2 regions of the Micrococcus flavus genome follow, and region 2 is predicted to be linked to the other one. Evidence: predicted binding sites of a transcription regulator. Region 2 holds the regulator's gene; the other holds the start of a gene.
The links. Region 2 encodes HrcA, which represses chaperone genes, less so after heat shock. Its sites were predicted from a motif close to TTNGCACTCGNNNNNNNCGAGTGCNAA; they were not measured.
Positions count from the first base shown of each region.

Region 1 (7,231 bases), 890 kb from region 2:
CGCGCGCTGACCCGCGCGGCCGGATCACGCGCACCCGGGCCGCCGTCCCCTCGCGGGGCGGCGGCCCGTCCGCCTCCGGTCCCGCGTGGTCGAGAAAGCCCCAGGCCCACCCGGGCGTCGGATTTGCCCGGTGGGGGAGGGTCCGGTACAGTTCAGCGAGTCGTCCGGGCCCTCCGCGGCCGGGTCGGACCCCTGGATCTTTAGCTCAGTTGGTTAGAGCGTTCGCTTCACACGCGAGAGGTCGCTGGTTCGAGTCCAGTAAGATCCACCGCCGCAAGGGCCCTCCTCCGGGAGGGCCCTTGCGCATGTCCGGGAGAGCGGGGAGCGCCTGCCCGGTGAGGCACGAGGCAAGGACACGGTGAGCAGCGTGGACCCACAGACCCCCCGAGACCGTCCCCAGGCGCCCGCGGCGGAGCCCGCCCCCCAGGCGGGTCCCATCCCGGTGCTGCGCCCCGCCGTCGTCCCCTCCGTTCCGCCGGAGGCCGCGGAGGAGACGGCCGACGTGGCCGCGTCCCCGACCCGTGACGAGGGCCCCGAAGAGGTCCTGCCGCCGGTCCTCGCCCCCGCCACCGCGGCACTGCCCGCCACACCGGGGGACGTCCCCCCGGCCGACGCGCGGTCGGACGAGCATCCCGACGCCGACCCGCCGCCCGCCGAGGCCCCGGGCCCCGCGGCCGACGCGCCGCTGACCGCGCCGCCGCTGTCCGAGGCCGTGCCGACGTCCGTCCTGGCCCCCGTGGAGGGCGTGGCCCCCACCGCCGAGCAGGCCGCGGAGACGGTCCCGGACCTCGTGGTCCCCGAGCCGGTGCTGCCCCACGGGCCCGAGGAGCCGCGGGGGCGCCGTCGTCGCCGGCAGGGGCGGGACCACCACCGGGCGGTGTTCGAGGAGACCCTGCCCACGCAGGCCCTCGTGATGGTGGACCGCCTGCAGGCCTCCCCGTACGGGCGACGCATGCGCTCGACCCTGAGCCGGCGGCGAGAGCAGGACGAGCAGGCCCTGGAGGCGCGCACCACGCTGGACTTCGCCCTCAAGCTGGGGGAGACCATGTTCGGCTTCGGGGCGACCTCGCTGGACGTGGAGACCTCGATCATCGTGGTGACGCAGGCCTACGGGGTCCACGAGACGGAGGTGGACCTGACCAACCAGGCCATCTCCCTGAACTACGCGCCCGACTCGAGCCGCGGCGAGGTGCCGTACACGCTCCAGCGCGTGGTGCGCTCCTACTCCACGAACTACGAGGGGCTCGTGGCGGTGCACCGCCTCGTGGAGGAGATCTCCGACGGGATGGTCGAGCGCGCGGAGGCCCAGCGTCGGCTCGTCGAGATCCGCCACCGGCCCAAGCCGTACCCGCCGGCGCTGGAGATTCTCATGGCGGGCGTGTTCGTGGCCTGCTTCGTCCCCTTCATCGGCGGCACCTGGCAGGGCGCCCTGCTGGGGATGGCCTCCACGTGGTTCGTCTTCTGGCTGCACACGCGGACCATGGCGTTCCTGCCGGAGATCTACTCCGTGATGATCGGCTCGTCGCTGGCCACGGCGGTCGCGTTCGGCGCGTACGTCCTCGAGGTGCCGATCAACCCCGCCCTGATGGTGGCCGGGGGCATCATGATGCTGCTGCCCACCTCGCGATTCGTGACGGCCGTGCTGGACGCCATCAACGGCTTCCCCGTGACGGCCGCCGGCCGCTTCATCTCCACGATGCTCGTCTTCGTCGGCATCATGGCGGGCATCATGGTGTCCGTCGCCGCGGCGGACCTCGCCGGCTTCCCCCGTCTCGACCTGGCCGCGCAGGTGTCCGCGGACTATCCCGCGCCGCTGCTGCTGGTCCTGGTGCTCGTCGCCACCGCGGCGGACGCCGTCGTCGAGCGCTCGGGCTGGCGGACCCTCCTGGCCTCCTGCGCGGTGACCGGCGCGGCGTTCTGCGCCCACACCCTGATCGCTGGCCTGGGCGTGGGCCCCACCCTCCTGCCGGCGTCCGCGGCCGCCGTCGTCGGCTTCCTGGGGAGGATCGTGGCCCTGCGCGTGGGCGCCCCGCCGATCGTGGTGCTGGTGCCCAGCATCCTGTTCCTGCTCCCTGGCTTCGCGATCTTCCGCGGCCTGTACGAGTTCACCGTGGAGACCACGTCCACGGTGGCCGGCGTGGCCGGGATCGTGAGCGCCCTCGTGGTGGTGGTGGGCATCGGCGCGGGCGCGGTGTTCGGAGACACCCTCGCCCGGCCCGTGACGGCCCGCCTGGTCGAGCACCGGAGCATCGGCCCGGAGGGGCGGCAGCGCTGACCCGGCCCGTCCCCGCTCGGCTCAGTCGGGAATGCGCCAGTCCACGGGCTCGGCGCCGGCGGCCTCGAGCAGGGCGTTGACCCGACTGAACGGGCGCGAGCCGAAGAACCCGCGGCTCGCGCTCAACGGGGAGGGGTGCGGAGACTCGACGACGCCGGCCCCGCCCTCGCGCAACAGCGGCGCCATGCGCCGCGCGTCGCTGCCCCATAGCAGGCCGACCAACGGGGTGCCGCGGGACACGAGGGCCCGCACGGCCGCCTCGGTGACCTCCTCCCACCCGATGCCGCGGTGGCTGCCGCTCGCCCCCGCCCGGACGGTCAGGACCCGGTTCAGCAGCAGGACGCCCTGCCCGGTCCACGCGGTGAGGTCTCCGTGGGTGGCCGGCGGGATGCCGAGGTCGTCGTGCAGCTCGCGGTAGATGTTCGCGAGGGAGCGGGGCAGGGGGCGGACGTGGCGGTCGCACGCGAAGCACATGCCGATCGGGTGGCCCGGCGTGGGGTACGGGTCCTGGCCCAGGACCAGCACCCGCACGTCCTCGAACGGCTGCCGGAAGGCCCGCAGCACGTGCTCCGGCGCGGGCAGGACCTGCTCCCCGGCCGTGCGGCGCGCGATCAGGTCCGCGCCGATGCGTTCGAGGGTGTCGGAGGAGTCGGCCAGTGCGGCGGCCCATCCCGGGTCCAGGGGTGCGATCAGGTCCATGCGCCCGAGCGTAGTGGCCGGCCGCCCGCGACTGACCAGTAGAGTGGCCGTCATGCTCCCGTCCGCCGCCCCCGACCCCGGACGGGGACGCGCCGCCGGGCTCACGGACCTGGAACGGGCGGTGCTGGACCTGGAGTCGCGGACCTGGCGCCATGCCGGAGCCAAAGACCATGAGATCCGCGAACGCCTGGGCGTCAGCCCGACCGCCTACTATCAGATGTTGAACGGACTGCTGGACCGGGAGGCCGCACTGGCCTACCGCCCGCTGCTCGTGACCCGGCTGCTGCGCTCGCGCGGCACCCGCAGCCGGGCCCGGCGCGGCCCGGCACCGGACCCGCCCGCCTCACCCTCGTCCCCGCAGGAGTACTAGACCGATGGCCTACCCCGCCGACCGCTTCGACGACGTCCCCGAGTACACCGATCAGCACGGCGCTCACCGGGAGGCGTTCGCCGCCGCCCCTGCGGCCGGGGCCGCGGGCGCCACCGCCGCCGGCGGTGGCGGTGGCGGTGTCCTGAAGTGGCTGCTGGCCGCCGCGGCCGCAGTCCTGCTGCTGGGCCTGTTCCTCGGCCTGGTCCTGCCGCGCCTGACCGGCGGCGGCGACGAGCCGGTGGCCGGCGGGGACGCCTCGACGTCCGAGCCCGCTCCCGCGGCCTCCTCGCCGGCGACCGAGTCGGGCGCCGCCCCGGCGCCCTCGTCCTCCGCGGATCCGGCCGCCTCGTCCACTCCGGCGGCCTCGTCCTCCGCCGACCCGGCGCAGGCCTCGCAGGACGCCGAGCGTTCCCAGGCCGCCGCCCAGTCCGCCGCGGCTGCGCAGTCGGCCGACGCCGCGCGCTCCCGGGCCGCCGCCGAGTCCGCCGCGGCCGAGTCCGCCGCCGCCGAGTCCTCCCGTGCCGCCGCGTCCCGCTCCACCGAGGAGGCCGCCCAGGCCGCCGCCGCGGCCGAGGCCTCCCGGTCCATCGCGGCCGAGGCCTCCCGCTCGGCCGTCGCGGAGGCCTCCCGGTCCATCGCCGCCGAGGCGTCCCGCTCCGCGGCCGCCCAGGCTGAGGCGTCCCGCTCTGCCGCTGCCCAGGCTGAGGCGTCCCGCTCTGCAGCCGCCCAGGCTGAGGCGTCCCGCTCTGCCGCTGCGCAGGCCGAGGCGTCCCGCTCTGCGGCCGCCGAGGCGGAGGCCTCCCGCTCCGCTGCGGCCGAGGCGGCCGCGGTGAAGAAGAACCCCGTGATCGTGTACAACGCCACGCGCATCAACGACCTGGCGGCCTCATACGCCGCGCGTCTGGAGGACGAGGGCTTCACCCGGGTGGACGCCCGCAATTGGCGCGGCCGCGGCGTGACCGCTGACGTCGTCCTGTACAACTCGCCCGCGCAGCGTGCCACGGCCGAGGCCGTGGGCCGCGAGCTCGGCTTCCCCGTGGAGCGCGTACCCAACCTGCAGGTGAACGGCGTCGCCGTCGTCGTCTTCGGCTGATCCCGCGCCGGCCCCGGCGGCCCCCGTCAGCCCTCCAGCAGGAGGTGCGGCGGGGGCCGTCCGCCGTCTGCGGAACCGGGCAGCCCCGCCCCGGGAGGGCTTTGCACTCTCCCGGGGCGAGTGCTCATAATGGGCTTAGCACTCCGACGGTGTGACTGCCAGCCGTACCCCTGGCGGCCGCACCGGGTCGGAGGACCTGCTCCACCGGTGAGGCCCCACGGGGCCGTCCGTCGCGGGCACCGCCGCGGGTCAGGCACTGCAAGGAAGCCCCCGTCCAGAAAGGACTGCACCATGGCCAAGACCATCGCATTCGACGAAGAGGCCCGCCGCGGCCTGGAGAAGGGCCTGAACACCCTGGCGGACGCCGTCAAGGTGACCCTCGGCCCCCGCGGCCGCAACGTTGTGCTGGAGAAGAAGTGGGGCGCCCCCACGATCACCAACGACGGCGTCTCCATCGCCAAGGAGATCGAGCTCGAGGACCCGTACGAGAAGATCGGCGCGGAGCTCGTCAAGGAGGTCGCCAAGAAGACCGACGACGTCGCCGGCGACGGCACCACCACCGCCACCGTGCTGGCCCAGGCGCTCGTCAAGGAGGGCCTGCGCAACGTGGCCGCCGGCGCCGACCCGATGGCGCTCAAGCGCGGCATCGAGAAGGCCGTCGAGGCCGTGACCGGCGAGCTGCTGGGCGCCGCCCGCGAGATCGAGACCAAGGAGCAGATCGCCGCCACCGCGTCGATCTCCGCCGCCGACAAGCAGATCGGCTCCCTCATCGCCGAGGCCCTGGACAAGGTCGGCAAGGAGGGCGTCATCACCGTCGAGGAGTCCAACACCTTCGGCCTCGAGCTCGAGCTCACCGAGGGCATGCGCTTCGACAAGGGCTACATCTCCGGCTACTTCGTCACCGACGCCGACCGCCAGGAGACCGTCCTCGAGGACCCGTACATCCTGATCGTGAACTCCAAGATCTCCACCGTGAAGGACATGGTGGCGGTACTGGAGAAGGTGATGCAGTCCGGCAAGCCGCTGCTGATCATCGCCGAGGACGTCGAGGGCGAGGCCCTGGCGACCCTCGTGGTCAACAAGATCCGCGGCACCTTCAAGTCCGTGGCCGTGAAGGCCCCGGGCTTCGGCGACCGCCGGAAGGCCATGCTCGCCGACATCGCGATCCTCACCGGCGGCCAGGTCATCTCCTCCGAGGTGGGCCTGTCCCTCGAGACCGCCACCCTGGACATGCTGGGCACCGCCCGCAAGGTGGTCATCACCAAGGACGAGACCACCATCGTCGAGGGCGCCGGCGACGCCGACCAGATCGCCGGTCGCGTGGCCCAGATCCGCTCCGAGATCGAGAACACCGACTCGGACTACGACCGCGAGAAGCTGCAGGAGCGCCTCGCCAAGCTGGCCGGCGGCGTCGCCGTCATCAAGGCCGGCGCGGCCACCGAGGTCGAGCTCAAGGAGCGCAAGCACCGCATCGAGGACGCCGTGCGCAACGCCAAGGCGGCCGTGGAGGAGGGCATCGTCGCCGGCGGCGGCGTGGCCCTCATCCAGGCCGGTGCCAAGGCGTTCGACGGCCTGTCCCTCGAGGGCGACGAGGCCACCGGCGCGAACATCGTGAAGGTCGCCATCGAGGCCCCGCTGAAGCAGATCGCCTTCAACGCCGGCATGGAGCCGGGCGTCGTGGCCGACAAGGTCAAGACCCTCCAGGACGGCCACGGCCTCAACGCCGCCACCGGCGAGTACGAGGACCTGCTGGCCGCGGGCATCAACGACCCGGTGAAGGTCACCCGCTCGGCGCTGCAGAACGCCGCGTCCATCGCGGGCCTGTTCCTCACCACCGAGGCCGTCGTGGCCGACAAGCCGGAGAAGAACCCGGCCGGTGGCGCCGAGGGCATGGACCCGATGGGCGGCATGGGCGGCATGATGTGATCTGCCGCTGAGCCGGCCCGGCTCCGGCCGGGCGCCCAGCACGCGAGGCCCGCCTCCCCTCCGGGAGGCGGGCCTCGCCGCGTCCGGGGACGACGGATCCTGGGGGACGGGCCCCACGGAGCGTTTTCGCACGTGGAACAGGGCCCATTCCACGTTCGAAAGCCCTGAAACGGCCGATTTCACGTTCGAAAGTGCGGGGGTGGGGCGGGGGCGGACGGGTCGGTCAGGCGCGGAGCGCGGCGAGCTCCCGGGCGAGGTTCTCCCGCGCCGTGGCCTCCCAGCGCGCCCGGCCGGCGGCGGTGGCGAACAGGTGGTCGGCCGCCAGGAGCCCCTCCAGGACGCGCGCCCGGCCGGTCCGCCACTGCTCCTGCGTGACGTGGGCGAAGTCGGCGCGGACCGCGCGGACGTAGGCGTCGTAGGCCTGGGCGCAGCGGCCCAGCACCTCGAGGTCCGCGTCGCTGAGCACCGCCCCGGCCGCGTCCCCGGGCGCGGGCCGGTGGTCCGAGGTCAGACGCACCAGGCGTGCCGTCTCGGCGACGACGTCGGCCGGCACCGCCAGCCCGGGCGAGGCCAGCATGCGCTCGGCCAGACGGGCGGAGTCCTCCTCGTCCTGCCCCGTCGGCCGGGCGGGGTCGGCGTCGTACACCGCGTCGTGGAACCACGCGGCCAGGCGCACGGCGCGCGGCCGGGGCCCGAGGTCCTCGCCGGCCCTCTCCAGCAGGTCCATCGCCTCCAGGACCGCGAGCAGGTGATCGGGGGAGTGGTAGCGGCGGTGCGGCTCGGACCAGCGCGCCAGCAGGTCCCGGCCGGCCGACGTCACGGCGGCCTCACGGGCGGGCGTCCCGGCGAACAGGGCCTGCCAGCGGCG
Region 1 covers NZ_JACHMC010000001.1:1,931,093-1,938,323, reverse strand. Annotated here, with positions in the region: gene BJ976_RS09005 (S8 family peptidase) at 1-10, shown strand, start outside; tRNA gene BJ976_RS09000 (tRNA-Val) at 195-268, shown strand; gene BJ976_RS08995 (threonine/serine exporter family protein) at 368-2,275, shown strand; gene BJ976_RS08990 (uracil-DNA glycosylase) at 2,297-2,974, opposite strand; gene BJ976_RS08985 (DUF3263 domain-containing protein) at 3,027-3,344, shown strand; gene BJ976_RS08980 (LytR C-terminal domain-containing protein) at 3,349-4,437, shown strand; gene groL (chaperonin GroEL) at 4,729-6,363, shown strand; gene BJ976_RS08970 (DUF4031 domain-containing protein) at 6,587-7,231, opposite strand, start outside.
Region 1: the regulator HrcA is predicted to act here: its motif matches at 4,573-4,599, upstream of groL (chaperonin GroEL).

Region 2 (7,231 bases):
CGCGAACATCTCCGCGCGCTCGTCCGCCTCCATGTGGTGGTAGCCGAGCAGGTGGAGCATGCCGTGGGTGAGCAGCAGCAGCAGTTCGTCGTCCCGGCTGTGGCCGCCGCGGGCGGCCTGGTCCGCGGCCACCTCGGGGCACAGGACGACGTCGCCCAGCACCCCCTCGCTCGGGGCGCCCTCCCGTCCGGGGCCGAGCTCGTCCATGGGCAGGCTCATCACGTCCGTGGGGCCCTCGAGGCCCATCCACTCCACGTGCAGCTCGGCCATGCGCTCGGCGTCCACCACGGTCACCGCCGTCTCGGACAGCTCGTGCACGTGCAGGGACGCGTAGACGTGCCGCGCCATGCGCAGCAGCTCCTGCTCCGGGACCTCGATCCCGGACTCGTTGACGATCTCAACGGCCACGGCCGGCCCCCGGCTTCCCCCGGCGCGGCGCGGGCGCGGCGTCCGGGCGGGCCTGGTCGTAGGCGTCGACGATCGCGCTCACCAGGGAGTGGCGGACCACGTCCGAGGAGTCGAACCGGACCATCTCGAGCCCGTCGATCCCCCCGAGGACCTCCACCGCCTGGGCCAGCCCGGACTGCGTGCCGCGCGGCAGGTCCACCTGGGAGGTGTCCCCCGTGACCACCATGCGGGCGCCGAAGCCCAGGCGGGTGAGGAACATCTTCATCTGCTTGGGCGTGGTGTTCTGCGCCTCGTCCAGGATCACGAACGCGTCGTTGAGCGTGCGCCCGCGCATGTACGCCAGCGGGGCCACCTCGATGGTCCCGGCCTCCATGAGGCGCGGGATGGACTCCGGCTCGATCATGTCGTGCAGCGCGTCGTACAGGGGGCGCAGGTACGGGTCGATCTTCTCGGACAGGCCGCCGGGCAGGAAGCCCAGGCGCTCGCCGGCCTCGACCGCGGGGCGGGTGAGGATGATCCGGTTGACCTCCTTGGCCTGCAGCGCCTGCACGGCCTTGGCCATGGCCAGGTACGTCTTGCCGGTGCCGGCCGGGCCCAGGCCGAACACCACGGTGGACCGGTCGATCGCCTCCACGTAGTCCTGCTGGTGCAGCGTCTTGGCGCGGATCTTGCGGCCCCGGCCGGAGAGGATCGAGTCCAGGTGCAGGGCGCCGGCCCCGCGTCCGGCCGCGCCGCCGCGCACCAGGGTGACCACCTGCTCCATCACCTCGGGGGTGACGGGGGCGTCCCGTCGGGCGAGCGAGCGCAGGTCCTCCACCACGCGGCGGGCCTGGCCCACGGCCTCGGCCGGGCCGCGCAGGCCCAGCGCCTGGTCCCGGACGGAGATGTCGACGGCCGGGAACACGCCGGCGAGGATGCGCAGCAGCGCGTCCTGCGCGCCGAGGGTCCGCACCATGATCTCGGCGGACTCGAAGCTGACGACCTCCTCCGCGGACACGGTGGGGGTGAGGGGGACGGACGGGACGCTCACGATGCGGCGGATCACCTTCGGTGCCGGGGACGGGTGGGGCCGGTCGGCGCACCGCCCGGCCCGCCCAGTCTAGGGCCGGTGCCGCTCCGCACGGGGGCGGTCCCGCGAGCCGCCGCCGGGGTTCACCACCGGCCGAGCCGGTGCTGCAGCACGGCCAGGGCCGCCGGGCCCGCGGTGGAGGCCCGCAGCACGTGCGGGCCCAGCAGGACCGGGCGCGCCCCGGCGTCGACGGCGGCCGCCAGCTCCGCCTCGGACACCCCGCCCTCCGGGCCGACGACGAGCAGCACCTCGGAGGCCCCTGCCAGCTCCGCCTCGGACACCGCGGACAGGCCCTGCTCGGCGGCCTCGTGGAGGACCAGGACGAGGCGGGCGCCGCCGTCGTGAGCGGGGGTGCGGGCGAGCTCCGCGACGCGGGCGCCGGAGACAGCCGCGCGGACCTCCGGGACCCGCCCGCGGCGGGCCTGCTTGGCGGCGGCGCGCACGGTGTCCTCCCACTTGCGGTGGGCGCGATCCGCCTTGGCGCCCTTCCACCGCACGATGGACCGCTCGGCCTCCCACGGCACCACGGCGTCCACGCCGAGCTCCGTGGCGGCCTGGACGGCCATCAGGTCCCGGTCCCCCTTGGACAGGGCCTGGACCAGCACCAGGCGCGGGGCCGGCGCTGGCTCGGGGGTCGACTCCTCGACCCGCACGCGGACCTCGTCCGCGGCGGCGGAGACCACGGTGCCGCGCGCCCGCGCCCCCGCCCCGTCCGCCACGAGGACCGCCTCCCCCGTCTCCAGGCGCATCGACGCGCCCGCATGCCGGGCCTCGGCCCCGGTGAGGACGACCTCGGCCCCGGGCCCGACGCCGTCGAGCGCACCGGGTGCCAGGAGGAACAGCGGCGCGGTCACAGGTTCTTCAGGTTCTCGCGCAGTCGGGCGAACATCCCCTTGGACTGCGGCGGCGCGCCGTGCTCCACCTGCTCCCCGCGCGAGGTGGCGAGGGCCTCGAGCAGCTTGCGCTGCTCCGCGGTGAGGTCGGTGGGGGTGGTCACCACGACGTCCACCTTGAGGTCGCCGCGGCCGGTGCCGCGCAGCCGCCCGACGCCGAGCCCGCGCACGGTCTCCACGTGCCCGGACTGGGTGCCCGGCTCGATCTCCACCTCGTGGGGGCCGTCCAGGGTCTCCAACGTGATCGAGGTGCCGAGGGCGGCGGCCGCCATGGGCACGGTGACGGTGGTGGCCAGATGGTCCCCCTCGCGGCGGAACACCGGGTCCGGGCGCACCTGGACCTCCACGTAGAGGTCGCCGTTGGGGCCGCCGCCGGGGCCGGCCTCGCCGCGGCCGGCCAGGTGGATGCGGGTGCCGTCGTCCACGCCGGCGGGGATGCGCAGGGTGAGCGGGCGCTCGGCGCGCACGCGCCCCTGGCCGGAGCACTCCGTGCACGGGTGCGGCAGGACGGTGCCGAAGCCCTGGCACATGTGGCAGGTCTCCGTGGCCATGACGGTGCCGAGCATGGAGCGCACGGGACGCTGGGTCATGCCCTGGCCGCGGCACGTGGAGCAGGTCTCCGGCTGGGTGCCCGGCTCGCAGCACGTGCCGTGGCAGCGCTCGCACGGCACGGCGGTGTCCAGCTGCAGGGTGGTCTCCCCGCCGAACACGGCGTCCTTGAGCTCGATCCGCGCCGTGACGAGCGCGTCCTGGCCGCGCCGGGCGCGCGGCACCGGTCCGCGTCCGGCGCCGCCCGCGGCGTTCATGAACGTCTCGAAGATGTCCGCGAACCCGCCGAACCCGGCGCCCCCGAAGCCTCCGCCGCCGAACCCGCCGGCGGTGCCGTTCTCGTTGCCCGTGGCGTCGTAGATCCGGCGCTTGTCCTCGTCCGAGAGCACCTCGTACGCGTGGGAGATGCGCTTGAACTCCTCGGCCGCCTCCGGGCCGGGGTTCACGTCCGGGTGGTGGGTGCGGGCGAGCTTGCGGTACGCGCGCCGGATCTCCTCGGCGCTGGCGTCGCGGCCGACGCCGAGGGTCTCGTAGTGATCAGCCATGGGGTGGGGTCCCTTCGGTCGGGTCGGGTCTGGTGGGGGGCGGCGCGGGCCGCGCTCAGGTGGTGAGGATGCGCGAGAGGTAGCGGGCGATCGCCCGGACCGCGGCCATGGTCCCGGGGTAGTCCATGCGGGTGGGGCCGATCACGCCGACCTTGGCCACGGCGCTGGGCCCGTAGGCGGCGGCCACCACCGAGGTGTCCGCCAGGGAGGCGCCGTTCTCCGCGCCGATCCGCACGGACACCCCGTGGGCGTCCTGCTCCATCTCGGTGAGCAGGCGCAGCAGCACCACCTGCTCCTCGAGGGCCTCCAGGATGGGGCCGATCGAGGACCGGAAGTCCTGGGGGCTGCGGGCCAGGTTGGCCGTGCCGGCCAGCACGATCCGGTCCTGCCGGCCCGCCTCGAGCAGGCTCCGCACCGCCGCCACCACGACGTCGGCGCTCGCCCGCCGCGGCGGCGGCACCCGGTCCGCGGCCGCGTCCAGGACGGCCGCCGCCTGGAGGGGGCCGAGGCCGTCGATCAGGGAGAGCAGCAGGGCCCGCAGCACAGCGAGGTCCTCGTCCGCCACGGGCTCGTCGAAGGTGACGAGCCGCTGGTCCACACGGCCGGTGGAGAGGATGAGGACCACCAGTGCGCGCGTGGGGGCGAGCGAGACGAGGTCCAGGTGCCGGACGGTGGAGCCGTCCTCGTGCGGGAACTGGGCCACGGCCACCTGGTGGGTGAGCTGCGCGAGCAGCCGCACGGTGGTCTCCATCATGTGCTCGGTGTCCGCCTCCGAGTCCAGGAGCGTGCGCACGGCGCGGCGCTCGGCGGCGGAGAGCGGCTTGACCTCGGAGATCCGGTTCACGAACACGCGGTAGCCCTTGTCCGTGGGCACGCGGCCGGCCGAGGTGTGCGGGGCCACGATCAGCCCCTCCTCCTCGAGCGCGGCCATCTCGTTGCGCACCGTGGCCGAGGACACGCCCAGGCCGTGCCGCTCCACGAGCGCCTTCGAGCCCACCGGCTCCCGCAGGGAGACGTAGTCCTCCACGATGGCCTGGAGCACCTGCAGGCGGCGCGGCTGGTCGGTCACGGGGGTCTCCTTCCGGGGCTGACGGGCGGACGGGCACGGACGTCCGCTGGCACTCGGCGCGGACAAGTGCCAATGCTAGCGACCGCCCCCGTCCGGCGTCGCGGCGGGCGCGCCCGTTCCGCCCACAGGCGAGCGGACGGGTTCCTGGCGATTGCTAGCGTGTGTCCCCATGGACTGGAGCAGCTGGGGGCCGGGGGCCCACGAGGACCTGACCCGCCCGGCCGGTCGCGCCGCCGTCGAGGCCCAGGCCCGCCCGGGCACCGTGGTGGAGGACGTCACGAGCGGGTTCGTGGGCGCCGTCGTCGCCCTGGAGCGCTCCGGCGGGACGCACGTGGTGGTGCTCGAGGACCGCCGGGGTGTGCGCCGGGGCTTCCCGCTCGGCCCGGGCTTCTGGATCGACGGCGAGCCCGTGGTGCTGGTGCCCCCGCGCGCGTCCGCGCCCGCCGCCCCCGCTCGCACCGCCTCCGGCTCCCGCCGGGTGGCCGGCGCGCGGGCCCGCACGGCCCGCGCCTCCCGGATCTGGGTGGAGGGCGTGCACGACGCCGAGCTCGTGGAGAAGGTCTGGGGCGAGGACCTGCGCCTGGAGGGGATCGTGGTGGAGCCCCTGCACGGCGTGGACGACCTCGCCGGGGCGATCCGTGACTTCTCCCCCGGCCCCGGCCGTCGCCTCGGCATCCTCGTGGACCATCTCGTGGCCGGGTCCAAGGAGGAGCGGATCGCCGCGGAGGCCATGCGCGTGCCCGGCGCCGCCGGCAACGTGCTGATCCTCGGCCACCCGTACGTGGACGTGTGGCAGGTCATCAAGCCGGCCGTGCTCGGCGTCGAGGCGTGGCCCGTGGTGCCGAGGGGCCAGGACTGGAAGACCGGCGTCCTGCGGGGCCTCGGCTGGCCGCACGGCACCAAGGAGGCGACGGGCCTGGGCTGGAAGCGGCTCCTCTCCCACGTCTCCACCTACGCCGACCTCGAGCCGGCGCTGCTGGGACGGGTCGAGGAGTTGATCGACTTCCTCACCGCGCCGGGGTCCTGACCGTCGTCCCCGCTCCGGGTGGCACTCCGGAGCGGGCGGGCGCCGTCGGTACACTGGGCTGGCCCGGACGCCGCGCGCGTCCCCTCACGCACGAGGCGCCGGGGCCGTCCGATCCGACGAGGAGCACCGTGGTCACCACCGACAGCAGCCGCACCCCCGACGCCGCGGCCCCCGCCGCCCCGCCGCGCGGGGCCGGCCCCGAGGCCCCGGCCTGGCTGCGCGACGCCGCCGGACGCCGCGGGCCCCTGACCGCCAAGCAGGACCGGGACCGCGCCGCCCTGGCCCACCTCTCCCTGGCCCTGACGGCCGTGGGTCCCCTCGTGGTCTGGCTGCTCTACCGGGACCGCGGACCGTTCACCGCGCAGGAGTCCAAGGAGGCGCTGAACTTCTCCCTGGCCCCCACCCTCGTGCTGCTGCTGCTGTTCTTCCTCAGCGGCATCCCCCACATCGGGGACCTCCTGGCGATCCTCGGCGGCCTCGTCTGGATCGCCCTGGCGCTCTACGGCGTCATGGGCGCCTCCCACGTGGCCAAGGGCCGCCCCTTCCGGTACCCGTTCAACCTGCGCTTGCTGCGCTGACGCGCCCGGGCGCAGGCCGGCTCAGAACCCGGCCAGGTCCCGCACGATCCGGTCGTTCTGCAGCCGCCCGGCCAGCGTGGGCACCACGGTCCCGGCCAGCGCGGCCGGCCCGTCCACCAGCCCGTCGGCGATCAGCGCCGCCACCCGGGCGCGCAGCGTCTCCGGGTCCATCCCGTCCCGCACCTCGGCCAGGGGCAGGCCCTCCACCGTCCGCGCGGCGAGCATGATGCGCTCGAGGCGGCGCGCGTCGTCGTCGGGGATCTCCCGTCCCACCGCGGGGGTGACGCCCGTGGCCAGGCGCTGCGCGTAGGCGGCCGGGTGCTTGGCGTTCCAGAACCGCACGCCGGCCAGGTGCGAATGGGCGCCGGGGCCGACGCCCCACCAGTCCTGGTCCCGCCAGTACGCCACGTTGTGCCGGGCCCGGTGCACACCGGCGCCCTCCGGGTCGTGCGCCCAGTTGGACACCTCGTACCACCGGAAGCCGGCCGCGGAGAGCAGCTCCTCCGCCAGCAGGTACTCGTCCGCCTGCAGGTCCGGGTCCACGTCCGGCACCTGCCCGCGCGCCACCTGCGCGCCGAACCGGGTGCCCTCCTCCACGATCAGTGAGTACGCGCTCACGTGGTCCGGGGCCATGGCCACCGCCGCCTCCAGCGTGGTGCGCCAGTCCGCCAGGGACTCCCCCGGCGTGCCGTAGATCAGGTCCAGGGACACCTCCAGCCCCGCCGCCCGCGCCGCCGCCACCGCGGCCGGCACGTTCGCCGGGGTGTGCGTGCGCTCCAGCGTGGACAGCACGTGTGGCACGACGGACTGCATCCCCACGGACAGGCGCGTGAACCCGCCCTCGGCCAGCTCCGCCACGTACTCCGGGGTGAGCGTGTCCGGGTTCGCCTCCGTGGTCACCTCCGCGCCCTCGGCCAGGCCGAAGCGCTCGCGGGCCTCCGCCAGGATGCGCACCAGGTGGGAGGCCGGCAGGAGCGTGGGCGTGCCCCCGCCGACGAAGACGGTGTGCAGCGGGCGCGCGGGCACCCCCGAGCGCTCCAGGGCGGCGACGGCGTGGTCCAGCTCCGCCACGGCGGACTCCCAGTAGTCGCCG
Region 2 covers NZ_JACHMC010000001.1:1,037,522-1,044,752, reverse strand. Annotated here, with positions in the region: gene ybeY (rRNA maturation RNase YbeY) at 1-408, opposite strand, end outside; gene BJ976_RS04835 (PhoH family protein) at 398-1,438, opposite strand; gene BJ976_RS04830 (16S rRNA (uracil(1498)-N(3))-methyltransferase) at 1,561-2,331, opposite strand; gene dnaJ (molecular chaperone DnaJ) at 2,328-3,464, opposite strand; gene hrcA (heat-inducible transcriptional repressor HrcA) at 3,520-4,533, opposite strand; gene BJ976_RS04815 (DUF3097 family protein) at 4,703-5,560, shown strand; gene BJ976_RS12180 (DUF4870 domain-containing protein) at 5,689-6,138, shown strand; gene hemW (radical SAM family heme chaperone HemW) at 6,160-7,231, opposite strand, start outside.